3 regions of the Massilia sp. PWRC2 genome follow, and region 2 is predicted to be linked to each of the others. Evidence: predicted binding sites of a transcription regulator. Region 2 holds the regulator's gene; each other region holds the start of a gene.
What was found. The regulator LexA, encoded in region 2, represses DNA repair genes until DNA is damaged. The targets are predictions, from matches to a motif close to ACTGTATNNNNATACAGT.

Region 1 (9,941 bases), 120 kb from region 2:
TCGCGCGAAGCGCGTGAGGCACGCCAGGCATTGCGTACGCCACTGCCGCCGATCACCTTTCCGGAAGAGTTGCCGGTGTCGGGCCGGCGCGCTGAAATCGCCAAAGCGATCACCCAAAACCAGGTCATCATCGTGTGCGGCGAGACCGGTTCCGGCAAGACCACGCAGCTGCCGAAAATCTGCCTGGAGCTGGGGCGCGGCCAGAAGGGCTTGATCGGCCACACCCAGCCGCGCCGGATTGCGGCGTCGTCGACCGCCAAGCGCATCGCCCAGGAACTGGGAACGGCAGCGGGCGTGCACGTCGGCTTCAAGGTGCGTTTTACCGACACCCTGCAGCCGGGCGCCTGGGTCAAGCTGATGACCGACGGTATTCTGCTGGCCGAAACCCAGACCGATCCGATGCTGCGTGCCTACGACACCATCATCATCGATGAAGCGCACGAGCGCAGCCTGAACATCGACTTCCTGCTCGGCTATCTGAAGCAGCTGCTGCCGCGCCGGCCCGATCTGAAAGTGATCGTCACCTCGGCCACCATCGATGCCGAGCGCTTCGCCCGCCATTTCGGCACGGCCGACAAACCGGCGCCGGTGATCGAAGTGTCGGGCCGCCTGTACCAGGTGGAGGTGCGCTATCGCCCGGTCGAGCGTGAGCAGATATTGACGGGCGCGCCCGACAGCGGCAAGCCGCTGCCGAAAGCGCAGGCGGCGCGCGAAAAGCGCGACCTGATGGACGCCGTCATCGATGCCGTCGATGAACTGGCGCGGCTCGGCTCTGGCGATGTGCTGGTGTTTTTGCCGGGCGAGCGCGAAATCCGCGACTGCGCCGAAGCGCTGCGCAAGCACCATCCACCGCATATCGAAATCCTGCCGCTGTTCGCCCGCCTGTCGGTGGAAGAGCAGGAGCGCGTTTTCAAGATCTCCAACGCCCGCCGCATCGTCCTCGCCACCAACGTCGCCGAGACCTCGCTGACGGTGCCCGGCATCCGCTACGTCGTCGACGCCGGTCTCGCGCGGGTGAAACGCTACAGTTTCAGGAACAAGGTCGAGCAGCTGCAGGTCGAGCCGATCGCGCAGTCAGCCGCCAACCAGCGCGCCGGCCGTTGCGGACGGGTCGCCGATGGCGTCTGCATCCGCCTGTACGACGAACAGGATTTTTTACAACGGCCCAAATTTACCGAGCCGGAGATTTTACGGTCGTCGCTGGCCGCCGTCATCCTGCGCATGAAGTCGCTGCACCTGACCGATGTCGAGACCTTTCCCTTCATCGAAGCGCCGCAGGGGCGGGCGATCGCCGATGGCTACCAGCTGCTGCAGGAAGTGGGCGCGGTCGACGACGCCAATGTCTTGACGCCGCTGGGCCACAAGCTGGCGCGCCTGCCGCTCGATCCGCGCGTCGGCCGCATGATTCTGGCGGCGCTGGAAAACGCCTGTCTGTCGGAGATGCTGATCATCGCCTCGGCGCTGTCGGTGCAGGATCCGCGCGACCGGCCGATGGAGCACCAGCAGGCAGCGGACGAAGCGCATAAAAAATTCGCCGATGAGAAGAGCGAATTTTTGACCTACCTAAAAATCTGGGGCTGGTTCGAGCAAGCCATCGAACACAAGAAAACCAACCGCCAGTTGATGGAAACCTGCCGCAGCAATTTCCTCTCGCAGGTGCGCCTGCGCGAGTGGCGAGACGTCCATTCGCAGCTGCTCACCATCGTCAAGGAGCAGGGCTGGCGCCTCAACGAACTGCCGGCGACCTACGAAAACCTGCACACGGCGCTGCTCACTGGCCTGCTCGGCAATATCGGTTTCAAGAGTGAGGACGAGCCGGGGTCCGGCTACCTGGGCGCGCGCGGCATCAAGTTTCACGTCTGGCCGGGATCGTCGTTGATCAAAAAGCCGGGCAAGTGGGTGATGGCCGCCGAGCTGGTCGAAACCACCCGCCTGTACGCGCGCACGGTGGCCAATATCGCACCGGAATGGATCGAGCGGGTGGGCGCCCATTTGCTGAAAAAATCGTGGGGCGAACCGCGCTGGGAAAAGCGCGCGGCGCAGGTCACCGCGTCCGAGCGCGCCACCCTGCATGGCCTGGTCATTTACAGCCAGCGGCGCATCAACTACGGCATGTTCAATCCCGTCGAGGCGCGCCAGATTTTTATCCAGGATGCCCTCGTCGGTGGCGACTACGACACCCGCGCGCCGTTTTTCGCCCACAACCACAAGCTGGTCAAGGACATTGAAAACCTCGAGCACAAGTCGCGCCGTCTCGACGTGCTGGTCGACGACCATTTGATCGCGGCCTTTTACGACAAGCTCATTCCGCACGACGTCGTCAACGGTGCCGGTTTCGAGGCCTGGCACAAGCTGGCCACGCGCGCAGAACCGAAGCTGCTGTTCCTCAACCGCGAAGAATTGATGCGCCACGAGGCGGCCGGTGTCACCACCGAGCTGTTCCCGAAAATGCTGACCGTGACCGGCATCGAGATGGCGCTCACTTACCATTTCGAGCCGGGCAGCCTGCGCGATGGCGTCACCCTGGCGGTGCCGCTGTTCGCCCTCAACCAGATTGCCCGCGAGCGGGCCGAGTGGCTGGTGCCCGGGATGCTCAAGGAAAAAGTCCACCTATTACTCAAATCGCTGCCGCAAAAGCTGCGCCGCCACTGCGTGCCGCTGCCCGATTATGCTGCGCGCTTTTGCGAGCGCACGCAGGAGATCGGCCAGTTTGGTCGCGGTGACCTGATCGACGCCGTGATTGCCGATGTGCGCAGCCAGACCAGCCTGTCGGTGCTGGCGACCGATTTCAAGGTCGAGACGCTGCCAGCGCACCACTTCATGAATTTCAAGGTGATCGACGAGCATGGCCGCCAGCTCGAGATGGGCCGCAACCTGGCCAGCCTGCAGGCCGAACTCGGTGGCCAGGCGCGCCAGAGTTTTCAAAAGCTGGCTGAGGCAGCACCGGCGGCGCTGGTGCCGGCGCCGGTGGCGATGTCGAATGTGCCGGTGACGCTGCCTGGCAAGAGCAAGGCCGTCGCCGCTGCTGCTGCGCCGCCGGTGGCCGGCGCGCACGCCGGCTTGACTGCATGGACTTTCGGCGAACTGCCCGAACTGCTCGAAATCCCGCAGGGGAAGCTGACCCTGATCGGCTTTCCGGCGTTGGTCGACAAGGGCGCCTGGTGCGACCTCGAAGTGTTCGACGACCCGGCAGTCGCAGCGCGTACCCACCGCATTGGCCTGCGCCGCCTGTTCGCCCTGCAGCTGAAGGAACAGCTCAAATTCATCGAAAAAAATGTGCCGAACATGCAGCAGATGGGCATGCAGTTCATGGCGCTCGGTTCGCAGGAAGAGCTGCGCCAGCAAATCATCGACAAGGCCATCGATATCGCCTGCCTGCAGGAGCCGCTGCCGGTTGATGCGGCGTCCTTCAACAAGCGCAAGGACGACGGCAAGTCGCGCCTTGGCCTGCTGGTCAACGAGCTGGCGCGGCTGGTGTCGCAGGTGCTCACCGAATACCACGGTTTGCCCAAGCGCCTGCAAGGTTTGCCGGCGCCGCTGGTGGCCGATATCACTTCGCAGCTGCAAGGCCTAGTGCACAAGCGCTTCGTCACCGACACCGAGTATGCGCAGCTGGCGCACTTTCCACGCTATCTGAAAGCGATCAACATACGGCTGGAAAAGCTGCGCGGCGATCCGCTGCGCGACACCACATCGATGGCCGAGTGGAGCAGTGCGGCCAGCCAGTTCCTGCGGGTGGCGAAAACCCAGACGGGCAAGCACAATGACCCGCGCATGACGCAGTTCCGCTGGATGCTGGAAGAATTGCGGGTGTCGCTGTATGCGCAGGAATTGCGTACGCCGATGCCGGTGTCGGCCAAGCGGCTGCAGAAGGTGTGGGAATCGATGCAGCGTTGATCGCCCTGCTGCGCGCAGCGCGTGACGTCACCTGTTGAAAGGCACCGCCATGGTAAACAAGCGCAGCACCGTCCTGACCACCCTGATGCGCGCCGGCCTGCGCCAGCAGCGCGCCGCCGTGCGCCTGCTGGGCGCCCTGGCGCCAGCCACGCCCCCGCGGCCCCTCCGGCCATCCCGCAAAACCAGCACCGGCCGCGCGCCGGCCGCCGGCAGCTGGCATGCCCTCAGTTTCACCATGGTCGGTGCCCACATGCGCTACTGGCTGTTCCTGCCGGCCAGTGCCAGTGCCAGCGCCAGTGCCAGTGCACCGATGCCGCTGGCCGTGATGCTGCACGGCTGCGACCAGACCGCCGTCAATTTTGCTGATGGCAGCGGCATCAACCGCCTCGCTGAAAAAGCCGGCTTCGCCGTGCTGTATCCGCAGCAGTCGGTCGCCGGCCACCCCCACCGCTGCTGGAAATGGTACGAGCGCGCCACCCAGCAGGGCGGCGGCGATGCCGCCCTGATCGTCGCCGTCGTCAAGGCAGTGCTGGCGGCGTATCGGCTCGACCGCAGCCGCGTCTACATCGGCGGTATTTCAGCTGGCGCTGCCATGGCCCATATCGTCGCGCTCAACTGGCCTGATGTCTTTGCCGCCGTCGGCCTGCACTCGGGCCCCGTGTTCGGCGCTGGCCACAGCGGCGTCGGCGCGCTCGGCGTCATGCAGCACGGCGCGCCCGCGCGCGCCGATGCCGCCATCGATGAAGTGCTGCAGCGGCAGGGCGCAGGTTTGCCGCTGCCGACCATCGTCATCCATGGCGAGGACGACGCCGTGGTACGGCCGGTCAATCAGCTGCAGCTGGCCGGTCAGGCATTGCGCTTTAATGGCATCGCTGGCGGCAGCGAAAAACTGGCCGACCGGGTGGCCACCCGGCGCACGCTGGCCTACCGCACGCGCGATGTGTATCAGGGCCGCAGCCTGATGCTGCGGCTGGTGCGCATCGCTGGTCTGGGCCACGCCTGGAGCGGCGGCGATGCGCGCCTGAAGTTCAATTCGGGGCAAGGGCCGAACGCCGGCAAACTGATGCTCGATTTTTTTGCGCGTCACCGCCGCTGAGCCATTGAGAACCTATCGCGGCAGGCTCCAAGTCACCCGGCAAGCGATGGCTCACATCAAAAACATCGCCGCTGCCACGCAGGTTGGCATGGCGGCGCCCAGCAGCAGGCCCAGTACACCCACCGATTCATCATTGAACCCCCGCCGCAGCAGCGACACGCCGGCCGGATTGGGGGCATTGGCAATCACGGTGAGGCCGCCGCCGGCCACCGCGCCGGCCATCAGCATGTATTTTTCACGGTCGCCCAGGCCATGGATCAGTGAGCCCAGGTAGGTGAGGGCAGCGTTGTCGGTGACGGCGGTCAGACCGAGCGCGCCGAAGAACAGCGCGGTCGGCCCCAGGCTGGCGACGATCGGTTGCAGCCACCACTGCTGCAAGCCACCCAGCACCACCAGGCCGGCCAGGAAGAACCCGACCAGCAGGCCTTCCTTGAGAATGAGCGGATCCTGATAGCGGTGGTAGGCCTGGGTAAAGCCGAGAAACATCAAAAACAGGCCGAGGAACAGCACCGGGTGGTGGGCCAGCACCACCACCGCCGCCAGAAAACCCACATGGATCAGCGCCACCAGCGGCGGCACCGGCAGCGTATCGCTAGCAGCGGCGGCCGGCGCGCGCAGATGGCGGCGCAGCAGGAAGCTGATGGCACTGGCGTTGATCAGCACCGCCAGCGCCGCCTTCCAGCCAAAGGTGGCGGCCATGAAGGCGCTGTCCCAGTGCCATGGGCCGGCCACCATCAGCACCGGCGGCGCCGCATACGCTGTCAGGGTGCCGCCGATCGAGACGTTGACGAACAGGACCCCGAGCGCCCCATATTTGAGCCACTCGGGTATGCCCTGGCGAAACACCAGGGGCGCGAGCATCAGCGCCGCCAGCGTCATCGCTGCCGGCTCGGTCACCAGCGAGCCGGCCAGTGGCACCGCCGACAGGCAGAGCCAGACCAAGGCCAGTTCGGTGCGCACCGGCGCCAGCCGCGCCAGCGTGGCGAGCAGGCGGCCGATGGCGTCGAGCACGGGGCGCGAGGCCGCCACCACCATCACCACGAATACAAACAGGGGCTCGGTGTACTGGCGCGATTCGGCGTAGGCGATGGCGTTCTGGCCGCCGCTCAGCAAAGCCATCACCGCCACCAGCACGAAGGCCCAGAAGCCGAACACCACCTCGACTTCGCCGAGCAGGTGAAACAGGCCGGCGTGGCGCGGATGACGGCGCGCCAGCACTTCGAAGGTCTTGGCGGCAAAGGTGTGGATCAGGGCGAGGGCGAAAATGATGGCGCCGGCAAGTTGCATCTGGTCCATCAGAGCGAGACCGTCGGCAGAGGGGTCACTGGTGTGAAAAATGTTGTGGTGAGCATGTATTGGCGTCCGGATAATAAGAGGGGGGACTGGCACCGCAGGGTGCCTGTCCCCATTGCTGCCGATAGCACCATTATTTCATTTTTTAGCCCCGTCCGGTTACTGGCCTCGCGCATACAGGCTTGTCGCCGAAGTGAACACTTGCATCGCGTGCGCCCTTAGCTGCCACCAACCACGCCCCAATTTTTGCAAGGCATATAGAGTAACGGTCTCGCCATTCCGAACAAAACCGCCTTGCTACTGCTGTTTGATGAATCCCCCTTGCCAAACCTGAACCGCAATAGTACTGTGTATACATACAGTAGTTTTAGGCGAGTTCACCATGTTATCCCAACAACAACATCCTCCTTCGGCACGGCCCCTGCCTGAATCGCTCCATCCTTCGCTGTGGTTCGCCTCGCAGCTGGCCCGTGCATCGAGCCGTTGTATCGACACTGGCCACCCGGCGCTGTCGGCGCAATTGCCGGGCGGCGGCTGGCCCAGCGGCACGCTGATCGACCTGATGCTGCAGCAACCGGGCATCGGCGAATTGCGCCTGTTGCGGCCGGCGCTGCTGCAGGCGGCGCGCCGGCGCATCGTGCTGCTGCAGCCGCCCCATCCACCGCAGGCGCTGGCGCTGGCCGCGCTGGGCTTGCCGCCGTCGCAGCTGATCTGGATCCGCAGCGCCCGCAGCAGCGACGCTTTATGGGCGGCCGAACAGGTGCTGCGCAGCGGCAGCTGCGGCGCCGTGCTGTTTTGGCAAAGCCATGCACGCGGCGACACCCTGCGCCGCTTGCACCTGGCTGCGCAAAGCGGAGAAACCCTGTTTTTCATGTTGCGACCACTGGCGGCGGCGCAAGACAGTTCGCCGGCGCCCCTGCGGCTGGCGCTGCGGCCCGCTGCCGGTGGCGTCAACATCGAATTCGTCAAACGCCGGGGACCGCTGCGCGAAGCGCCGCTATTCCTGCCCCTCACTCCTTCTTTACTGCAGCGCCATGCGACTTTGGATCGGCCTCTACCTGCCCCAGTTACCGCTCGAAGTGTTTTGTCCGAACTGGTCCAGTGAGCTCGGCGGCGCTGCTGGCGGTGCGCGTTGCAGCACTGCTTCTGACACCCCGGCGCGGCGCTGGATCGACGGCTTGGCCGGCACGGTGGCCAGCGTCGTGCTCGAACACGAACGGGTGCTGGCCATGTCGCCGCTGGCGCGCGCTGGCGGCGTGCAGCCCGGCTTGCGCCGTGGCGGCGTGCTCATGCTGGTGCCCGACGCCCGCCTGTACGAGCGCTCGCCGGCGCGCGAGGCCGAAGCCCTCAATGCGGTGGCGCTGGCGCTGCTGCAATACACGCCACTGGTAACGCAGGGCGAAGAGTCGACCCTGCTGATCGACATTGGCGCCAGCCTGCGCCTGTTTGGTGGCATCGGCGCGCTGTGCCGGCGTATCCGCGCCAGCCTGCGCGCGCTCGGTTTTAGTGGGGCGCTCAGCTGCGCGCCGACCGCGCGTGGCGCCTGGCTCTTGGCGCGCCACGGCGGCGCCCGCAGCATGCGCATGGCCTCGCTCACGCGTCGCCTCGATGGTTTGCCGGCTGCGCTGTTGCCGCCGGCGCGGCCGTTCGCCGCCTGGTTCGACGGCATCGGCTGCGTCAACCTGGCGGACCTGCGGCGCTTGCCGCGGCCCGGCTTGCAGCGGCGCTGCGGCCGTGCCCTGCTCGACGTGCTCGACGCCGCCTACGGCTTGCTGCCAGAGCTGTTCGACTGGATAGCAGCGCCCACCACGTTTACCGCCAAGCTTGAATTATTCGACCGCGTCGAACACGCCGAAGCGCTGCTGTTCGGCGCCCAGCGCCTCTTGGTGCAACTGACTGGCTGGCTGTGCGCACACCAGCTGGCGGTCGAACGCGTCACCCTGCTGCTCGAGCATGAGCGCGGGCGCGTCGCCTGTGCGCCCACGGCAATCGACATCGTGCTGGCCGAACCGACCTGGCGCGAGGAACACTTGCTGCGTTTGCTGCGCGAACGGCTGGGCACGCTGGTATTGACGGCGCCCGTGATCGGCCTGTGTCTGCAGGCACCGCAGGTGCAGGCGATGGCGCCGCCCAGCGAATCGCTGTTTCCCGAACCGGGCGGCAGTGAACAGGACCAGTTGCGCATGCTGGAGGTGCTGGTGGCGCGGCTGGGGCCGGAGAATGTCTTGCAGGCGACGCCGCAAGCCGATTACCGGCCCGAGCTGGCCAACCTGTGGGTGCCGATCGGCCAGCAGATACGGGCCGCGGCGCGGGCGGCGCAGATGCCGCCCGATGTGCTCAGTCTGCCGCGCCCCAGCTGGCTGCTGGCCAAGCCGATTGCCCTGTTGATGCGCAATCACCGGCCCTTTTATGGCTCGCCCCTGAAAATGGCCTCGACCGCGGAGCGCATCGAGGCCGGCTGGTGGGGGCAATCGCAAACCCGCGATTATTTTATTGCTGAGGGACTTGATCATGCCCATTACTGGGTGTACCGGGAGCGTATCGTGGGAGAAGCGGCCGATAGCGAACCGCGCTGGTATTTGCACGGTTTGTTTGGCTGAGGTAGGGCAGGCATGATGTTGTGCGTTGAAGCGAAAAATGGGACGGGCACCTTTTCGGCGCCTGTCCCATTTTTCTTCACCTGAACGGTATGACATCAGCAGCGATGCTTTGATTGCGTCGCTCACTTACGGTGACGAATCACTCGTCGTCAAACTCTTCCGCCAGATTTTTCCAGCCCTTTTTTTTCGCAAATTCGCTGAACTCTTCCGGCGCTTCCAGCACGATCAGCTTGCTTTCCTGCAGGCCGGGATCGCTGTGGGCGAAGTCCGGTCCCACGTAGCCCAGTGCGCGCAAACGGTCGATGACCTGCTTGACCAGCACGTGGTCCTTGTAGGCGCTGGCCTCGACCGGTTTGGCGAAGTCTACGAACACATCAATAATCCCGTAACCCTCGTCGTAAATGCGAATTGCCTTGACGTCGTGGCTACGGCCGCTGCTATCGACGGCCTTGAAGGGGCCGCTCAGTTGGATATCGGTATCGGTCGTCATGGCGTCAGCATACACCAAGCGTTGCGCGCGCGGAGCGCGGGTGTGCCCGCAGCGATCAAGGCAGTGCCTTCAGGATCGCGGCGAAACGGTCCTTGCTGCCGGCGATGCGCTCGAGGTGGGGATAACGCAGGCCGTCGTGGTAATCGAGCGAAATCGTGCGGAAATTGTTGCCCTGCTTGACCAGCAAGGTAATCGGCGCCGTACTGCCCTTGGCATCCTTGATGGCCGCTTTGAGCACCTCGGCCTTGTAGGCGCGGTTGTTGACGGCGACGATGCTGCTGTTGCCGGCCAGCCCGGCGCGAAATGCCACACCGTCCCAGATCACACCGCTGATGGCGCCATCGGCCTTGACCGTCATGCCCAGCGAATAGCTAAAGCTGGCCACCTTGGCCTGCTCGTCACCGGCCTTGGAAAAGTCGCTCGGCGTGTCCTTATAGACCAGCTTGTAACCGGCGCGCGCCAGCCCGTCGAGGGGCGCGCCCTTGCCGTGACCGTCCAGGCGGCTGCGCAGGAATGGCCCCCAGTCGAAGGGCTGTACCTTGTTGAGGGCGGCGACGACGTCGTC
Region 2 (9,941 bases):
AACTTGGACGGGCGGTTTTCCCAGTGAGAGACGCGCATGCCCGGCTTACCTTGTTGCGGAGTAACCATGCTACGACCAGTTTGCGCAGGACTGCTGATGTTTGTTTGCACCGCTCACGCCCAGCAATATCCGCTGGCAGTGAGCGAGGGCGAGGCCATCACGTATTGGACGACGACCTATGCCGGCGACGATTTGACCAGTGGCCCTTTTGCCTGCGCCAAGCCGGCCATCCCGGCTGTCTCGACCACCAATGACGAGATTCGCAAGACCGAGGCGGCGATTGCCGTCTGGGAGACGTGCTACAACGGCTTCGTCAACAATTTTAATGATGCGCTGCCGCCCGGCAAGCGGATTCCTGCGCCCGTGGCGAAGCAGATGAGCCCGGCGCAAATGAACGCCGCGCAAAACCGCATGGCCGCCGTCTACGAGCAGGTGATCACCGCCGCCCAGACCGATGCCCAGGACATCACGGCGCGCCGCGAAGCGTGGCGCCAGGCCACCGCGGCGCACGTGGCCGCCGCCAACGACGCTGCTGCGCGCAAGGGCCAGCAGCGGCGCGACGACTTGCTCAACGATCTGCGCCGCAGCGCCGATGACGTGCGTATGCAGTCGGGGCCCGGTCGCAGCGGTGGCGCGACCAAGTAATTCCACGCCAAAGTAAATTTATGTAAGCAGGGCGGACGCCACTGGAAACGGCGCGCAATCCGGTTAAGATAGTGGCATTTTTACGACCGGTTCCCTACATGAAGACTCTTGTATTGTGCGTTGCGCTGCTGTGTGCCGGCGCCGCCACTGCCGATGAACTTGCCGACGCAGACGCCCTGTTTGCCAAAAAATCCTATCCGCAAGCGCTGCAGCTGTACACGCGGCTGGCCACTGCTGGCAACGTGGTGGCCCAGCGCCACCTGGGCGAAATGTACTGGTATGGCGAAGCGGGCGCCGTCAGCGACGACAAGGCGCAGGGCTGGTTCCGCCGCGCTGCGGCAAGTGGTGACAAGGAAGCGGCCGCGGCGCTCGAAGTGATGCGCCAGCGCGTGCTTCGCCAAACGGACATTGCATTCTGGACCGACAGGTATGACGGCGAAGAACTGCGTTCCGGCAAATTCAAGTGCAGCGCGCCCCGCATTCCCGCCATATCGAAAGACAATCCTGACATTGACGCCGTGCTCGCGCGCGTGAAGCTGTGGCAGGATTGCTATAACGGTTTGGTCGGCAAGCTCAATGGCGCCACCTTCGCCAGCGAGGTGCCCGCCGATCTGGGCAAACTGATGAAGCAGGAAGAAATCGACAAGGTCAACGCGCGGCTGGAAAAGATCCATACGCGGCTGGCGGAAGACGCCCGCATCAGCAGTCAAATTATTCTCGCCGATATCGCAGCATGGCGCAGCGCTACCGACAGCTGGGTCAAGGAACACAATGACATCATCAAGTCGGCACCGACGGCAGACCGCCAGGCCGATATTGAAGCGCGCAAACGCAACTACGCGCCCAAGTAATTCCCTTGTAACGCAGAATGCAGGTGGTCAGCGCCGTGGCGGCGACCGCCGGCGCCGGCGCTTAATGCCAGCTGCGCAGCAAGCCCACGGCCAAGCCTTCGAGGGCGAAGTCATCGCGGTCGGGGTCGACTTCGATGATTTTAAAATCGGCGTTTTCCGGCAACAGCTCGACCAGCCGGCCCGTCTTGCGGTAGCGCTTGACCGTCACTTCGCTGCCGATGCGGGCAACGACAATCTGGCCATTTTTGGCGCTATCGACCTTTTTGACGGCCAGCAGGTCACCATCCATGATGCCGATATCGCGCATCGATTCGCCGCGCACCTTGAGCAGGAAGTCGGGCCTGGCCGAAAACATGGCGGGGTCGACGTTGTAGGTGGCTTCGACATGCTCTTGCGCCAGCATGGGCGAACCGGCCGCGACGCGGCCGACCAGCGGCAGCGCCATGGTCAGCAGCGCGGCCGGCACTGCCGGAGCTGCTTCCACCGAGGCGCCGATCAGGCGGATGCCACGCGAAGTACCGGGGGAAATTTCGATCGCGCCTTTGCGGGCCAGCGCCTGCAAATGTTCTTCGGCGGCGTTGGCTGATTTAAATCCCAGTTCGTTGGCGATTTCCGCGCGGGTCGGAGGAAAACCCGTGTTGTCGATGGCCTCGCGGATCAAATCGAGAATCTGTTGTTGCCGTGCAGTGAGCTTGATCATGGGCCTGTAAGTGCTGGGGTTATAGACAGACTGTATTTTTGTACAGTATATCGACGCGTGCAAGGGAAATTCACTGTTATTGGCGTTATTTATGCAAATAACCGCATAGTTGGTGGCGCGCGGGCGAGAAAAGGGGGAATTGACGCTACCGTGACGCGCAATCGGGACGGGCGAGTAGGCGCCAGCCTGGCCCGGCCAGTCCCCCTTCGGCAACGGAAGGAGGTGTTCATTTTCGCCAGGATGCGTTATAATTGCCGGCTTTCCCTTCCCACACTCGTCTTGACGCCGAGGTGGGCTTATGTTTTAAACGTCCTCAAGGAGCAATTGAATGCGTCATTATGAAATCGTTTTTATCGTCCACCCGGACCAAAGCGAGCAAGTCCCGGCGATGATCGAGCGTTACAAGGCCAGCGTCAGCGCACGCGGCGGTAACATCCATCGCGTCGAAGACTGGGGCCGTCGTCAGATGGCTTACTCGATCCAGAAGCTGCCGAAGGCACACTACATCTGCATGAACATCGAATGCGACAACGAGACGCTGGTCGAACTCGAAACCGCCTTCAAATTCAATGATGCTGTCCTGCGTCACCTGACCGTGCGCATGAAGAAAGCTGAAACCACGCCATCGCCGATGATGAAATCGGTCCAGCGTGAAGATGCAGCCAAGAGCCACCGCTCGGAAGCACCAGCACCAGCAGCCGTCGCAGCACCCGCCGCTGCCTGATTGACTGGCAGGAACAAGTTAGCTGGGAAGTGAATTCATTTCAGGTCGTAGCAACAATTACCGAGCGCGACGTATTGCGCTACACCCCGGCCGGCGTGCCGATCGTGTCCGCCACCCTGACGCACAGTTCGCATCAGGTTGAAGCAGGGGTGGCGAGGTTGACCGAATTCGAGATGCTGGCCGTTGCGGCTGGCGAAATCTCAGGACGGTTTGCCCAGTCGGAGTTGGGCGCGGTGTACCAGTTCACGGGTTTTCTTGCCAAGAAAAATCGGAATAGCAGAGCGTTGGTGTTTCACATCATTGATTTCAATGCGGCCGCATCTGCGGCGCATATTTTAGATACAGGAGCCTCAAATGGCATTCGGTAAAAAGTTCGACAAAAACAAGCTCAAGCTCAAAGAAAAGCGCAAACAACAGAACCCTCTGTTCAAGCGCAAGAAGTTCTGCCGCTTCACCGCTGCAAACGTCGAGCAGGTCGACTACAAAGACGTCGATACCCTGAAAGACTTCGTCCAGGAAAACGGCAAGATCATGCCAGCACGCCTGACCGGCACCAAGGCGCACTACCAGCGCCAGGTTGACACCGCCATCAAGCGCGCACGCTACCTCGCGCTGCTGCCTTACACCGACCTGCACCACGCTTAAGCGCTGCAGAGAACCTGGAGAATCACTATGCAAATCATTCTGTTAGAAAAAGTCGTAAACGTCGGCAACCTGGGCGATGTTGTTAAAGTCAAAGATGGTTACGCACGTAACTTCCTGATCCCGCAACGCATGGCCCGCCGCGCTACCGCGTCGGCTGTCGCCGAATTCGAAGTCAAGCGCGCTGAGCTGGAAAAAGCCGCTGCCGCCAAACTGGCCGCATCGCAAGCCCAGGGCGACAAGCTGTCCGGCATGACCATCACCATCGCCCAGAAAGCCGGCGTTGACGGTCGTCTGTTCGGTTCGGTCACCAACTTCGACATCGCTGAAGCGTTGACGAAGGCCAGTTTCGCCGTCGAAAAAGCCCAGGTTCGCATGCCGAACGGCCCGCTGAAAACGACCGGCGAGCACGCTGTTGCCGTTGCTCTGCACACCGACGTGGTGGTCGATATCACCGTCACCGTGGTTGGCGAAGCTGCCTAAGCACTGCAAGCCTATCGGTTGACGCCGGCGCGCCCCAAGCGCGCACGATGACGACACGTAGCCGGGTAATCCGGTTGAAAAGCCGGATGATTCCGGCTTTTTTACGTCTGTGCGGGGCGAAATTTCTCACCAATTCTTGCGGGGGATGCACGCGTTGCGGGTATAATTCGCGCCATGAACGCCCCCCATGACCCGCAAGTCGACGCCCTGCGCGTGCCGCCCCATTCGATCGAGGCAGAGCAATCCGTGATTGGTGGTTTGCTGCGCGATAATGCCGCGTGGGACCGCATCGCCGATTTCATGCATGCCGATGATTTCTATCGTTACGACCACCGCATCATCTTTGAGCAATTGGTCAAGCTGATCAATGCGGCCAAGCCGGCCGACGTCATTACCGTGTTCGAGGCCTTGACCAACCTCGGCAAAGCCGATGAAGTGGGCGGCCTGCAGTACTTGAACGCGATGGCGCAAAACACCCCGTCAGCAGCGAATATCCGCCGCTATGCCGAGATCGTGCGCGACCGCGGCATCCTGCGCAAATTGATCACCGTCGCCGATGAAATTTCCGGCAACGCATTTAATCCGCAGGGCAAGGAAGTCAAGCAGATGCTTGATGAAGCCGAGTCAAAAATTTTTGCCATCGCCGAAGCGGGCTCGCGCGGCGCCCAGGGCTGGGTGGCGGTGCAGCCCCTGTTGACCCAGGTGGTCGAACGCATCGATGAATTGTATTCGCGCGATAACCAGAGCGAAATTACCGGCGTGCCGACCGGTTTCATCGACCTCGACCGCATGACCTCGGGGCTGCAGCCGGGCGACCTGGTGATCGTTGCCGGTCGTCCATCGATGGGCAAGACGGCGTTTTCCATCAACATCGGCGAGAACGTCGCCATCGATGCCGGCTTGCCGGTGGCGGTGTTTTCGATGGAGATGGGCGGCACCCAGCTGGCCATGCGGATGCTCGGTTCGGTCGGCCAGCTCGACCAGCACCGCCTGCGTACCGGCCGCCTGCTCGATGAAGATTGGCCGCGCCTGACCCACGCCATTCAAAAAATGAACGACGCCCAGCTCTACATCGACGAGACGCCGGCCTTAAATTCGATCGAGCTGCGCGCCCGCTCGCGCCGGCTGTCGCGCCAGTGCGGCAAGCTGGGCTTGATCATCGTCGACTACCTGCAACTGATGACGGGTAATCAGCCGGGTGATAACCGCGCCTCGGAAATTTCCGAGATTTCGCGCGGCTTGAAGGGCCTGGCGAAGGAACTCCACTGTCCCGTGATCGCACTGTCGCAGCTGAACCGCTCGCTCGAGCAGCGGCCGAACAAACGGCCCATCATGTCGGACCTGCGCGAATCGGGCGCCATCGAGCAGGATGCCGACGTCATCATCTTCCTGTACCGCGACGAGGTCTACAACCCCGACTCGCCCGACAAGGGCACCGCGGAAATCATTATCGGCAAGCAGCGTAACGGCCCGATCGGCGCCGTGCGGCTGACCTGGATCGGCCAGTACACCAAGTTTGGTAACTACAGCGGTGGCCTGGCGCTCTATCAGGGCGACTGATCCGTTTCCATCGAAGTTTCAAGTAGCACCGATACCAGCCCGCCATGCCGCGCGCAGCGGCGGGCCGCATCGCAATGTATGCAGTAAACGTAGTCGCTGTGCAGTAAATAACGGAGAAAAACCATGTTTGGACGCTTGATGCCCACCGAGGGCAAATTTTTTGACCTGTTCAACCAGCACGCCGCCCTGTGCGTGAAGGGCGCGCACGAAATGGTCGGCCTGATGACCAGTTTCGATGATCTGGAAAACCGCGTACACGCCATCGAGACCATCGAAAAGCAGGCTGACAAGATCACCTACGCCACGGTCGACATGCTGCACAAAACCTTCATCACGCCAATCGACCGCGACGACATCCATCAGCTGATCACCCGCATGGACGACATCCTCGACTTGATGGAAGACGCCGCCCAGACCGTCTCGCTGTACGACTTGAAGGCGGTTACGCCGGAAGCGAAACGGCTGGCCGAGCTGTGCCTGGCGTGCTGCGAAAAAGTGCAGGCGGCCGTGGGCTTGCTGCATAACATGGACAACTCGCAAAAGATCGTCGCCATCTGCGAAGAGATCGACCGCCTCGAGTCCGACGCTGACCACGTCATGCGCGCCGCCATGTCGAAACTGTTCCGCGATGAACCGGACGTGCGCAACCTCATCAAGCTCAAGGCCATCTACGAGATCCTCGAGACCGTCACCGACCGTTGCGAGGATGTGGCCAACATCATCGAAGGCATCATCGTCGAGAACGCGTAAGCGGGCCGAAAGCTGATACCTATGCAAACTATTCACATGAGTATTTATGTGCTGGGGCTGCTCGTGGCCTTGGCGCTGGTGTTCGATTTCATGAACGGCTTTCACGATGCCGCCAATGCCATCGCCACGGTGGTGTCGACGGGCGTGCTGAAACCGCAGACGGCGGTGGCGATGGCTGCCGTGTTCAACTTCATCGCCATTTTCATTTTCGGGCTGGGCGTTGCCGCCACCGTCGGCAAGGGCACCATCCTGCCCGAAGTGGTCGACCAGTACGTGATCTTTGGCGCGCTGGTCGGTGCCATTTTCTGGAACGTCATCACCTGGTATTACGGCATTCCCTCGTCGTCCTCGCACGCGCTGGTGGGCGGCCTGGTGGGCGCAGCGCTGGCCAAGTCGGGCACCAGTGCGCTCATTGCCGGCGGATTGATCAAGACCGTGGCCTTCATCGTCATCTCGCCGCTGCTGGGCTTTATTTTTGGTTCCATCATGATGCTGCTGGTGTCATGGATTTTTGTGCGCTCGACGCCGCGCAAGGTCGACAGCTGGTTCCGCCGCCTGCAATTGTTTTCTGCCGCCGCCTACAGCCTGGGCCACGGTGGCAACGATGCGCAAAAAACCATCGGTATCATCTGGATGCTGCTGATCTATGCCGGCTACTCGCTGCCGACCGATCATCAACCGCCCTGGTGGGTGGTGATTTGCTGCTACACGGCGATCAGTTTTGGCACCCTGTTCGGTGGCTGGCGCATCGTCAAGACCATGGGCCAGAAAATCACCAAGTTAAAGCCGGTGGGCGGCTTTTGCGCTGAAACGGGCGGCGCCATTACCCTGTTCATTGCCAGCGCCCTGGGCGTGCCAGTGTCGACCACCCATACGATTACCGGCGCCATCGTCGGTGTCGGTTCGGCGCAAAAGATGTCGGCGGTACGCTGGGGCGTGGCCGGTAACATCGTGTGGGCGTGGGTACTGACGATTCCGGCGTCGGCCGTCATGGCGGCGCTTGCCTGGTGGATCGGTCACCACATCATGTAAGCGAGGGCAGGCTTCACAAGCAACAAGGCGAACGTGCTGCACGTTCGCCTTTTTTATGGCACCGCTCGATCAGCGCAGCCGCTCGACCAGTTCGATTTCAAACAGCTTTGGCCAGTGCTTGCCGGTCACGTACAGGCGCTTGTGGACGGCGTCGTAAGCGATGCCGTTGAGGACGTCGTCGGCGCCCAGCGCCGGCCATGACTTGTCGGCCAGCCCCGTCAGGTCGATCCAGCCGACCACCTTGCCGCTGGCCGGATCGATGCGGGCAATCACGTCTGACCCCCAGACGTTGGCAAAAATCTGCCCCTCGACCCACTCGAGCTCATTGAGCATGGTGACCGGCTTGCCGTCGGCGGACACCTCGATGCGGCGCTTTTCCGTCAGGGTGGCGGCGTCGAGCACGCGGATGGTAGCGCTGCCATCGCTCATGTAGACGTCCTTGCCATTGCTGGTCAAACCCCAGCCTTCGCCGCCGTAGTTGAACTTGCGCTTGAGCGTAAACGTCTTGGCGTCGAACACAAAACCGACTTGCGAGGTCCAGGTCAGGGCGATCAGCTCGCTGCCGACGACGGCGATGCCTTCGCCGAAGTAATCGGCGTCGATGTCCTTCTTTTGCAGCACGCGGCCGGTCTCGAGCTGTACCCGGCGGATCGACGATGCGCCTTTCATGCCGGTGCTTTCGAACAGCGCGCCATCCTTGATCAGCAGGCCCTGGGTAAATGCCTTGCTGTCGTGCGGATAGCTGTGCTTGACCATGAAGGCGTAGACGGGAATGGCGGCGTGGGCGCTGGCCGCAAACGTCATGCTGACGGCGCTCATTGTCAGCGCGGCCAGGCTAACCGAGGCCCGCGCCAGTGTCGCAAAGTGTGAGTTCAAGAATATCCTTTGTGGGCGAAATAACGGGCACATTGCAGCGCTAGACTCTACCTCAAAATCGAGCGGTCGTGGCACGCGCCCAACGGTCGCTGTTGTTGATTTATTGTCTAGATCGCTGCATACTCTGAAGCAACGTGTCTCTTTCATTCACCAACAGCGAAATTCGTATGCGTCTATCGATTGTTTTGCCGGCCGGCGTACTCGCTGCCATTGCGACCTCCAGCTTGGCTGCGACCATTGCCGTCACCCGGGTGGTGCCGACCTATGTCACGCCATCGGCGTCGGTGTGGAATATGGACAGCCTGGCTGCCTGCAGCAAGCCTGTATGGCCGCGCGCTGCGCTGCGCGCCGAGCAGAGTGGTCCGGTGACCCTGTCCTACCAGATCGGTGTCGATGGTCACGTGGTCGACAGCGCGGTGCTTCAATCGAGCGGCTTCCCGCTGCTCGATGAGGCGGCGCGCCAGGGCTTGCTGCGCTGCACGTTTGAACGCAAACCGGGCGGCGCTGCGGCCGTCAGCGAGTGGCAGCGGATGCAGTATGTGTGGTCGCTCGAGGGCACCAGCGGCGGCATCACGCCAGCGCTGCTGTCGGCCGCCGACGCTGGCGCCATCGAGGCACAAAAACGGCTGGGCGAACTCGCGGTTACCGCTGCCGAGCGCTTGCACTGGACCGAGATGGCCGCCCTGCAGGGCGACGCTGCCTCGCAATACCGCTTTGGCGGCATGCTGCAAAGCGGCAGCGGCATTGCAGCCGATCCGGCTGAAGCGCTGGTATGGCTGAGAAAATCGGCCGAACAGGGTTATGCGCCGGCCGAAAACATGCTGGGCGTGGCGTACTTTCGCGGCGTCGTCGTGCCGCTCGATTACGCCCAGGCAGCGCTGTGGTACCGCCGCGCCGCCCAGCATGGCGATGCCTCGGCCCAGCTCAACCTCGGTGATCTGCTCGCTTCCGGCCGTGGCGTCGACCGTGACGACGCTGCCGCCAACGACTGGTTCCGCAAGGCGGCGGCGCAAAATCTGCCGCGCGCCCAGGTGCGGCTGGGCTTTCGCCTCGCCCATGGCATCGGCATGGTGCGCGACGACGCCGCCGCAGTGGCCCTGTACCGGCTGGCGGCGGCGCGTGGTGACGCCACGGCGCAAAACAATCTGGGATTTGCCTATGAAACAGGGGTTGGCGTGACCCGCGATTACACCGAGGCGCTGCGCCTGTATCTGCTGGCCGCTTCGCAGGGCGAGAGTTACGCCGAAAGCGGACTCGGTGGCCTGTACGAACATGGCTGGGGTGTCACCGCCAACATGGCGATGGCGCTCAAATACTACCACCTGTCGGCCTCGCACAACAATCCGGCCGGTCTGCGCCAGATGGGGGTGGTTAATGAATTTGGCCGCGGACTGGTGCAAGACCCTGTCAAGGCGCTCGACTACTATGAAAAGGCTGCCAGGGCAGGTGACCAGCGTTCCATGCAGCGTCTGGCGCTGGCCTATGGCCGTGGCGAGCTGGGGGTGGCGCCTGACCCCGTGCAGGCCGGTCAGTGGCAGCAAAAAGCGCAGACCCGTTACACCGTGCCGCCGTCGACCTATCCAGGGCCATGATCGGTGGCACTGCGGATTCAGTAAGCGCGCCTACATTATTCTTAGCTGCGGCGCTGCGAGGCCAGGTGTCTGACTACGCTGACGAG
Region 3 (9,941 bases), on a different contig from region 2:
CGCAAGAACAACATCAAGGTCTTGATGCTGTTCGATGTGGGCGGCAGCATGGACGACCATATCGAGCGCACCGAAGAACTGTTTTCCGCCTCAAAATCCGAGATCAAGAACATGGAGTTCTTTTACTTTCACAACTGCGTCTACGACTTCCTGTGGAAAAACAACCGGCGCCGCAATGCCGAGCGCTTCGATACCTGGGATATCTTGCGCAAGTACCCGCCCGATACCAAGCTGATTTTTGTCGGTGACGCCACCATGAGCCCCTACGAGGTGCTGCAAGCGGGCGGCTCGGTCGAGTACAACAATGAAGAAGCGGGTTCGGCCTGGCTGGCGCGTTTTTGCAATGCGTTTCCTAAATTTATCTGGCTCAATCCGGAGCCGGAAGCGAGCTGGCAGTACCGCCAATCGATTGCGGTGATCCGGCAGATCGTCAATCAGCGCATGTTTCCGATTACGATAGACGGGCTGGAGCGGGGCATGCGCCTGCTCAGCAAGTAGGGAGCGGCATGCAGGGGACAGCTGCCTTTCCCCGCCTTACGGTAAGGACATCAGCTTGGTGATGGCCGAATACAGGTGGCGGTCGGCCACCGGCTTGTCGAGCAGTCCGCGCACGCCGGCGGCGCGGGCGCGGGCGGCGTCGTACGGATAATTGCGCGCCACCAGGAACACCACCGCAGTGCGCGCCGCGCTCGGCAATTGCTTGACGGTGGCGCACAAGCGGTAGGGATCGACCTGCGGCGTCGCGGTGTTGATCATCAATAGCGAGACGGGCGTCTCGTCGCACAGGGCGACGGCAGCGCCGGCGCTGTCGGTCCACTCGACCGGCAGGCGGCGCGCGCCGATCATCTTGGCAACGTGGTCGCGGAAGGCGCCGCCCTTGTCGACGATCAGGATGGCGCCGCCGGGCGGCGGGCGGCGGCGGATGGCGTGGGCGCTGCCGCCATGCGGTTCGCTCAAATCGATATCGAGGCGCGGCTGGCGGCGCCGTTCGACCAGCGGCGCTCCCTGCCCGCTGGCCGCCAGCCGCGCCAGCGCCTGCGCACGGCGCGCCACCAGTTCGGCCAGCGCCAGGTGCAGGCGTGCCGGCTCGGGTGGCCAGTCGATGCGGGCAAAGGGCAGGCAGGCGCTGGCGGGACCGAGCAACAGCGCCGGGGTCGCTTCGCAGGGATTGAGGCCCGCCAGCAGCGTCAGCGCCGCCGCTTCATCGGCCTTAACCAGGTAGAGGTCGGCTTCCTGCAGGCTGTCTTCAAGCAGGCAATAAAAATGCGGACCGCTGACCGGCCCGTTGAGCAGCACGGCCGCCAGCGCGGCGCTATCGTCTGGCGCGAATCCGATCAGGCGTACGGCATGGGGATGACTGGGACAATGCATGATCCTGGCACTCTGTCGTTGGCGCCGGCCCGCTGGCCGATGCCTTGAATCTAGCGATAAAGCATGGGGGAGGCAAGCAATTTGTTTCCTGCGAATGCAGCCCGGGGCACACTCGGGGCAACACCAGTGTGGCGCCGCCGCAACCCCGGGGCGGCAATGGCCCCCTTCTAATTTCCGAAATGCAGCAGTTGAGCCGTCCAGGGGGCGCAGAACTGGGTAAAATAAGCTGGGGCAAAGTACTGTGTTTATATCCAGTATCCGGCACTTGCGCTAGAATGCGCGGGCAATGGTGGCTCCAGGGAAGCACTGATGGATTCCATGACCGGCCCGGCCCTCAAGCCTGGCCAGGCATCAGCAAAACAAACGCAAACGTACACGACAAGCAATGGCAACCAAAAAACCCGCATCCGATTACAGCGAATCATCGATCCGCGTCCTCAAGGGACTCGAACCCGTCAAGCAGCGGCCGGGCATGTACACGCGCACGGAAAATCCCCTGCACATCATCCAGGAAGTGATCGACAACGCCTCCGATGAAGCGCTCGGCGGCTATTGCTCGCACATCGCGGTGACCGTCAACGTCGACGGCTCCATCACGGTCGACGACGATGGCCGCGGCATCCCCGTCGGCCTGCACCCGGAAGAGCAGGTGCCGACGGTGGAAATCGTGTTTACCCGCCTGCACGCGGGCGGCAAGTTCGACAAGGGTTCGGGCGGCGCCTATGCGTTCTCGGGCGGCCTGCACGGGGTTGGCGTGTCCGTCACCAATGCGCTGTCGTCGCGCCTCGAAATTACCGTCTGGCGCAAAGAGCCCGATGGCAACGGCCTGCACCACATGGTGTTTGCCGATGGCGACGTCATCGAACCGTTAAGTTCGCGGCCGGCACCCCGCGATGGCAAAAAATCGGGGACCCGCGTCACCGCCTGGCCGAACCCGAAATACTTCGATTCGGCCGACATTTCCAAAACCGAGCTGGCGCGCCTGCTGCGCTCGAAAGCAGTGCTGCTGCCCGGCGTCACCGTCACCCTGACCACTGCCAAAACCGGCGACGTGCAGACCTGGAAGTACGACGAAGGCCTGCGCGGCTACCTCAACGAAATGCTGGCGCAAACCTCGAACGGCGAGACCCTCATTCCCGTCTTCGAAGGTGCCCAGTACGCCAATGGCGAGACGGATGGGTTTGCCGAAGGCGAAGGCGCCGCCTGGGTGGTGGCGTGGACCGAAGAAGGCGCCGTCGTGCGCGAATCGTATGTCAACCTGATCCCCACGCCCAATGGCGGTACCCACGAATCGGGTTTGCGCGATGGCCTGTTTGGCGCCGTCAAAAATTTCGTCGAGATGCACTCGCTGCTGCCGAAGGGCGTCAAGCTGCTGCCCGAAGACGTCTTTGCGCGCGTCTCGTTTGTGCTGTCGGCGAAAGTGCTCGACCCGCAGTTTCAGGGCCAGATCAAGGAACGCTTGAATTCACGCGACGCCGTACGCCTGGTGTCGACGTTTTCCAAGCCGCCGCTCGAAGTGTGGCTCAATCACCACGTCGAATATGGCAAGAAGCTCGCCGAACTGGTGATCAAGCAGGCGCAGTCGCGCCTGCGCTCGCTGCAAAAAGTGGAAAAGAAAAAGTCGTCGGGCGTTGCCGTGTTGCCTGGCAAGCTCACTGATTGCGAATCGTCCGACATCAGCCGCAACGAAATTTTCCTGGTCGAGGGTGATTCGGCCGGTGGCTCGGCCAAGATGGGCCGCGACAAGGAATTCCAGGCCATCCTGCCGCTGCGCGGCAAGGTGCTCAATTCCTGGGAAACCGACCGCGACCGCCTGTTTGCCAACAACGAAATCCACGATATCGCCGTCGCCATCGGCGTCGACCCGCACGCCTATGGCGACAACCCGGACCTGTCGAATCTGCGCTACGGCAAAATCTGCATCCTGTCGGACGCCGACGTCGACGGTTCGCACATCCAGGTGCTGCTGTTGACGCTGTTTTTCAAGCACTTCCCGGCGCTGTTCGACAAGGGCCACATCTGCATCGCCCGGCCGCCCCTGTTCCGCGTCGACGCCCCTGCGCGCGGCAAAAAGCCGATCCAGAAAATGTACGCGCTCGATGCCGGCGAACTGGTGGCCATCGAAGACAAGCTGCGCAAGGACGGCGTCAAGGAAGGTGCCTGGGGCATTTCGCGCTTCAAGGGCCTGGGAGAGATGAATGCCGAGCAGTTGTGGGAAACCACCATGAACCCGGACACCCGCCGCCTGCTGCCCGTCAAGCTGGGCGACTTCAGCCAGGGCGACGCCTCGGCGCGCTTTAATATGTTGATGGGCAAAGGCGAAGCTGCCGCCCGCCGCGCCTGGATCGAAGAACACGGTAACGAGACCGAAGCCGATATTTAGTATTCGATGCCCGATGCTTGATTCCTGATTTAACGGGCGCGCCTGGCGCGTCCCTCACGCCCTTACAGACCATGTCCACACAAGCCACTTTGTTCGACCCCACCGATCCGGCCGCCAGTGCGGCCGCCACACCGCCGGCACCGCCGGCGCCACCGGCACCGCCAGCACCGCCGGCCGGCGACGACGACGCCCTGACCCTGTCGACCTTCGCCGAGCGCGCCTACCTCGACTACGCCGTCTCGGTCGTCAAGGGCCGCGCGCTGCCCGACGTCACCGATGGCCAGAAGCCGGTGCAGCGACGCATCCTGTTTGCCATGAACGAGCTGGGCCTGGGCCCGACTGCCAAGCCGCGTAAATCGGCAGCGGTGGTGGGCGACGTGCTGGGCAAATTGCACCCGCACGGCGACCAGTCGGTGTACGACGCGCTGGTGCGCATGGCGCAGGATTTTTCGCTGCGCTATCCCCTCATCGATGGCCAGGGCAACTTCGGCTCGCGCGATGGCGACGGCGCCGCCGCCATGCGCTACACCGAAGCGCGCCTGACACCCATCGCCAAGCTGTTGATGGATGAAATCGACCAGGGCACGGTCGACTTTCAGCCGAACTACGACGGCTCGACGACGGAACCCAAAACCCTGCCGGCGCGGCTGCCGATGGTGCTGCTCAATGGCGCCTCCGGCATTGCGGTGGGCCTGGCCACTGAAATCCCCTCGCACAACCTGAGCGAAGTGGCGCAGGCGGCGGTGGCGATGATCCGCAATCCCAAGCTCACCCACGCCGAACTGATGGCCATCATCCCCGGCCCCGACTTCCCCGGTGGCGGCCAGATCATCACCCCGGCAGCGCAGATCGCCGACATGTATGCCAGCGGCCGTGGCAGCATGAAGGTGCGGGCGCGCTGGAAGATCGAAGAGCTGGCGCGCGGCCAGTGGCAGGCGGTGGTGACGGAACTGCCGCCCGGCGTGTCGTCGCAAAAGGTGCTGGAAGAAATCGAAGAACTGACCAATCCCAAGATCAGGCTGGGCAAGAAGGCGCTGTCGCCCGAGCAGACCACCTTGAAACAGACCATCCTCGGCTCGCTCGACGCCATCCGTGACGAATCGGGCCGCGAGGCGGCGGTGCGGCTGGTATTCGAACCGAAATCGAAGAACCAGGACCAGACCGAATTCATGCTCATGCTGCTGGCGCACACCTCGCTGGAATCGTCCAATTCGATCAACCTGGTGATGATCGGCATCGATGGGCGTCCCCGTCAGAAGGGCTTGTCGAGCATTCTGCAGGAGTGGGTCGAGTACCGCTTTGACACGCTGCGCCGGCGCACCGTGTTCAGGCTGGCCAAGGTCGATGACCGCATCCATATTCTGGAGGGGCGCGAAGCGGTCCTGCTCAATATCGACAAGGTGATCGCCATCATCCGCAATGCGGACGAGCCGAAACAGGCGCTGATCGACGAATTTCGCCTGTCCGAGCGGCAGGCCGAAGACATCCTGGAAATCCGCCTGCGCCAGCTGGCGCGACTGGAAACCATCAAAATCGAGCAGGAGCTGGCCGCGCTGCGCAAGGAAAAAGCGGGACTGCAGGATATTCTCGACAACCCTGCCACCATGAAGCGCCTGATCATCCGCGAGATCGAGCTCGATGCCAAGACCTTTGGCGATGCGCGCCGCACGCTGATCGAAGAAGCGCAAAAAGCGGTCGCCGAGCAAAAGGTGGTCGACGAGCCGGTCACCGTGGTGGTGTCCGAAAAGGGCTGGGTGCGTGCGCGCACCGGCATCGGCCACGATGCCGCCCTGTTCACCTTCAAGGCTGGTGACGCCATCTACAGCGCCTTTGAGTGCCGCACGGTCGACACCCTGCTGGCCTTTGGTGACAACGGCAAAGTCTATTCGGTGCCGGTGACGGCGCTACCGGGCGCGCGCGGCGATGGCGTGCCGATTACCGCCCTGGTCGACCTGACCGGCGGCGCCCGCATCCTCCATTATTTTGCCGGAGCGGCCACCACCAGCCTGGTGCTGGCGACCTCGAACGGCTACGGCTTCGTCACCAAGGCGGGCGACATGGTCAGCCGCTTAAAAGGGGGCAAATCGTTTATCACCCTCGATAGTGGCGCGACCCTGCTGGCACCACGCGTGGTGCCGGATCAGGCCGGCGCGCTGGCCTGTTTATCGGAGAAGGGGCGGGTGCTGGTGTTCGGCATGGATGAAATGAAGGCGCTCACCAACGGCGGGCGCGGCGTCATTCTGATGGAACTCGAGCCAAAGGAAACCCTGCTGGCGGTGCAACCGATCAACCAGCGCGGCGTCAACGTCATCGGCACCTGGGCCGGCGCCAAGCCGAGAACGGTGGAACTGTTTGCCAGCGGTCTGGAGCCGCACTTTGGCAAGCGCGCGCGCAAGGGCAAGGCGCTGGTGCAAAAGGTCAAGGCGGTGACGCTGGCGATGCGCACCACCGAGTCCGACTAAACAGGCAAGTGGCGGGGGCAGCGCTGCTGTCAAGCTCGCCACGTTTCTGCCGACGAAAAAAAGGACAGCGGGCCCTGTAATGCCGTTCAGTTAAGGATTCTTTCTTAGAACTCGGGTGGTGTAGCGGTTTGGTTTTGCCTTGACGACCCGGTCGAATTTTCGATCGGGCCGTTCGTCATTCAAGAGGCTAACCAGCCTTTCGCGCAAGTGCTTCATGGATGCGGGAAGCTTGCCATACGAGCGCGTCACAGCTGCCCAGTGCAACTCGAACTGGATCAGGTGGAAGGCTCGGATGAAGCTCACTTCCATCGGATCGCATTTGACCGTCAGTGCCGCTTTGGCGATCTCGAGCCGCACCAAGTTGTAGGCGATAAGAGTGCCCCAGATTTCCTGATACACACCGTCTACCGTCTTGGAACGCAGTGTCAGCGCTGCCCCCCAGCATCGTTTGCTTTAGTTGCCGGTAACTCGTCTCGATGCCCCAGCGCCTCTCGTAGCAACGACCAATGTCGGATGGCTTGTAGCGCCGCCGGTCGCTCAATGAGGTAAGCAAGATGCGCTTGCGTGCTTGTCCGTCGATCACGGTAATGGCACGCGCCTGCCAGAATTCCGGCAGTTCTGCGCACTTGGCGCGCGCTTGCGGCGACACGCGCATGCGAACCGTGCAATCGCTTTCGCCGCCTTCGATCACTTCCCATTTCGTATTCGATTTGGCCGGAATGATGAAGTGGCGATCAGTGCCGTGCCGCGTGAGCGTGCACAATATTTCCGCCGACAGACATCCGCGGTCGAAGACCGTGAGCGATTCATTCGGTATGCCCGCGATCAACTGCTTCGCATACAGCATGTCATTGGTGCCGTATGGACCAGACGCTGCGCTATGGACAATATGCGTGGGCAGCGAAGTGACCGTCACGCCCCGTACTTGTGGGTAGCTGGCGATGGCGCCACTGGAATACTCTTGGGCGCCAAAATGGTCTCGATGTTCGACATTGTCATGGGTACGCAACGTGGTGCCGTCCATGGCGAACAGTTGCAGCCCCTTGAAAATATAAGCGCGACGATCTTGCTCGCTCCAGTGCCGTGCCGAATGATCGAACAGCCACTTGAGTGGTTCAGATCCAACTCGCTGACGCGCCTGTGCCGCCGCGCTCTTGCTGACAAATGGCGTTGGCGAATCCGGTATTGCCAAGCCGAGGTCGTCGGGCACCTCGCCGATCGATTTGTGCCGGTACAGTGCCAACGCGATCATCAGCCACACCACCTGTTCGGCCGGAAGCCGGCGGTGGCGAATACTGGTTGCCTCGGTTCGTGCGATCGCTTGTTCAATCTACTCGACAGGCAAATGCTCGCCCAGCCTGCGCCAATCGGGCGCTTCCAGGTGATTGGCAAGGAAGTGAAGAGTGTCGTCGAAGATTGCCGACGAAGGTTAACAGCGTAGTTTGCTGTTTACAAGAAAAAAATGCCGTTCAGTCTTAACTGAACGGCATTACAGCGGGCGCTGTCCTTTTTTACTACGCGACTGCGAATTACTTGGCAGCGTCTTTCTTCACATCGGCAGCGGCTTCTGCTTTCTTTTCGGTGGTCTTGGCGGCGGCGATGGTTTTGTCTTTCTTGGCTTCGGCAGCGACTTTTTCCACTTTGGCGTCGGCTTTGGCGACGGTTTTTTCTGCTTTCAGATCGGCCTTGGCCATTTTTTCGTCGGCTTTGGCGCCGGCTTTCATTTTGTCTGCCGGGTCAGCTTTGGCGACGTCAGCGGCAGCATCGGCTTTCTTGTCGGCTGCTTTGGCAGTCGCTTTGGCTTTCTTTTCACCCGCTTTGGCATGCGCCTTGCTCATTTTTTCGTCAGCTTTGGCATCGACTTTGGCTTCGGCAACTTCAGCCTTGACGATTTTTTCGTTGGCTTTGGCTTCAACCTTGGTTGCTGGCGCCATGGCTGGCGTTGCGGTCTGAGCGTAGACCGACGTAGCGAACAAACCGGCGATCAGGGTAGCGAGTACTTTATTCATGGTAATTCCTTTAATGATGATTGGAGAGGACTAGTTGGGACGTTACGGGCCAAGCCTTCTCAGGCGTGAGTCCTATCGTCTTCTTTCATTTCTCGTCCGAAAACTTTCGTCTAGGAACGAACTCAGAATATGACGTTATAACAAGAGAGTCTGTACGCTATCGCACGTTGTTTCGCCTCCTGTTACACCATTAACGAGTGCCCTTAATCATTGGTTGACAGGAACTAGACAGATTTTTTTTGGGGCTGACGGCCCCCTATTTGCGGGGCGCGTACAGGTCGATCACGCTGCTGATGGCGGCCTGGCAAACCTTACAGAACTGTTCACTGCGGTCGAACATGATGCACTGCATTTCCGAGCGGTAGTAGCCGCTGGCCTGGTAATTGGCGCCTTCGAATGCCCCCACTGTGTGGCGTTCGGCGGCGCTGGCGAACAGCGCGTTCGAGCGCGCCAGGTCTTCGGCAAACAGCGCACTCATTTCCCTTTCCGGCCGGTTGGCGGCGCGCAGCGCCGCGCGGCGCGCCTGGTAAGCGCGCGATTCTTCTTCATAGGCCGCTTTCGGCCAGGCGGTGGGCAGGGCGGTGCCCGGTGTGACGAACGCTTGCCATTTGAGTTTGGCCGGCTCGCGCAGGGCGGTGACATTCGGCTCCCACGGTTCAGGTCGCTCGGCGCCCGACTGATAAGCCACTGGCGAGGTGTAGTACTCGTCGGCCAGGCCAGCGAAGTGGTGGCCGAATTCATGGACGAACAAATAATTGGCCCAGTCGTTGCTGGCTGCGGCGGTGCTGAACTGGCCGTAGATGCCGCCGCCGCCGTAGGTGTCGTTGTTGACGAGGATTTCGATGAATTCGTAAGGTGCGTACTGGGCGATGTCGCGCAGGGCGCGGTTATCCAAGGTCAGCACGTAGCGCTCGCTGCCAAAAATATCGTAGCGCGCGCCCAGGCTGGAAGCGTGCTGGACGCCGGTCGATGGCCGCGACACCCCCGATTGCGGGGTCGGCACGGCCATTGCCCACACATTAAAATCGGCGGCGCGTTCCTTGAACGGCGAGACAGTAAACAAATGGTCGGCCAGGCGGTGCGCATCGGCGGCGAATTTTTTCATGTCGGCGGCCGTATAGCCATCGCCAATCACCAACAGATCGACCTTGTCGGGCGACGGCCCGCTCACGCGGATGGGCAGGACGGGCGCCGGCGCCGCTCCCTGCTGCTTGATGACGTCGAGTCCAGCGGCATCGACGTCGACGCTCCACACCAGCGAAAACAGATTGCGCTCATCGCGCTTGAGGATGCGCACCCTGACTGGTTTGCCGGTGGCCGGAAAGCGCACCGACTCGTGAAAACCGCGCGTCAGTTTACTAGCTTCATCGGTGGTTTTCCACTCACCGAACACGGTGGAAAAGCCGCGCGAATAGAGCAGTGCGCCGCTGGCGGCATCGACCACTTCGACGCGGTTGCTGCCGCGCTCGAGGGGATCGAGATTGTGCGCCAGATCACCGGGCCACGGTAAGGGCTCGACCAGCACGCGCTCGATGGCGTAGTGCTCGGTGAGGGCGTTGCCGCTGTGGAGGTAGTCGACGCGGATGGTGGCGGGGGCGGCGGTGGCGGGGGCGGCGGTGGCGGGGGCGGCGGCGGCGGCGGCGGCAACAACGAACAGCGCGCTGGCGCACAGGGCGCGCGAGTAGGAAAAGATCATGGAGGCAATCCGGCGGGTAA

Region 1: imuA (translesion DNA synthesis-associated protein ImuA) is a predicted target of LexA. The motif match lies at 6,632-6,649, and genes of this name have one in related genera.
Region 3: ACP7BZ_RS16435 (DNA topoisomerase IV subunit B) is a predicted target of LexA. The motif match lies at 1,610-1,627, and genes of this name have one in related genera.

Annotation. Positions count from the first base shown of each region.
Region 1 is NZ_JAFCUW010000001.1:551,238-561,178, reverse strand. Features, by position in the region: gene hrpA (ATP-dependent RNA helicase HrpA) at 1-3,897, shown strand, start outside; gene ACP7BZ_RS02480 (extracellular catalytic domain type 1 short-chain-length polyhydroxyalkanoate depolymerase) at 3,947-4,993, shown strand; gene ACP7BZ_RS02475 (putative Na+/H+ antiporter) at 5,045-6,289, opposite strand; gene imuA (translesion DNA synthesis-associated protein ImuA) at 6,669-7,391, shown strand; gene ACP7BZ_RS02465 (Y-family DNA polymerase) at 7,321-8,886, shown strand; gene ACP7BZ_RS02460 (hypothetical protein) at 9,026-9,376, opposite strand; gene ACP7BZ_RS02455 (M61 family metallopeptidase) at 9,432-9,941, opposite strand, start outside.
Region 2 is NZ_JAFCUW010000001.1:429,838-439,778, reverse strand. Features, by position in the region: gene ACP7BZ_RS01995 (hypothetical protein) at 97-645, shown strand; gene ACP7BZ_RS01990 (tetratricopeptide repeat protein) at 744-1,496, shown strand; gene lexA (transcriptional repressor LexA) at 1,558-2,196, opposite strand; gene rpsF (30S ribosomal protein S6) at 2,525-2,920, shown strand; gene priB (primosomal replication protein N) at 2,950-3,288, shown strand; gene rpsR (30S ribosomal protein S18) at 3,275-3,565, shown strand; gene rplI (50S ribosomal protein L9) at 3,593-4,045, shown strand; gene ACP7BZ_RS01960 (replicative DNA helicase) at 4,220-5,605, shown strand; gene ACP7BZ_RS01955 (DUF47 domain-containing protein) at 5,729-6,355, shown strand; gene ACP7BZ_RS01950 (anion permease) at 6,377-7,387, shown strand; gene ACP7BZ_RS01945 (glutaminyl-peptide cyclotransferase) at 7,457-8,263, opposite strand; gene ACP7BZ_RS01940 (TonB family protein) at 8,431-9,855, shown strand; gene ACP7BZ_RS01935 (family 2A encapsulin nanocompartment cargo protein cysteine desulfurase) at 9,897-9,941, opposite strand, start outside.
Region 3 is NZ_JAFCUW010000008.1:158,131-168,071, forward strand. Features, by position in the region: gene ACP7BZ_RS16425 (vWA domain-containing protein) at 1-498, shown strand, start outside; gene ACP7BZ_RS16430 (response regulator) at 535-1,371, opposite strand; gene ACP7BZ_RS16435 (DNA topoisomerase IV subunit B) at 1,757-3,754, shown strand; gene parC (DNA topoisomerase IV subunit A) at 3,826-6,216, shown strand; partial or broken gene ACP7BZ_RS16445 (IS4 family transposase) at 6,307-7,633, opposite strand; gene ACP7BZ_RS16450 (hypothetical protein) at 7,746-8,225, opposite strand; gene ACP7BZ_RS16455 (M64 family metallopeptidase) at 8,482-9,921, opposite strand.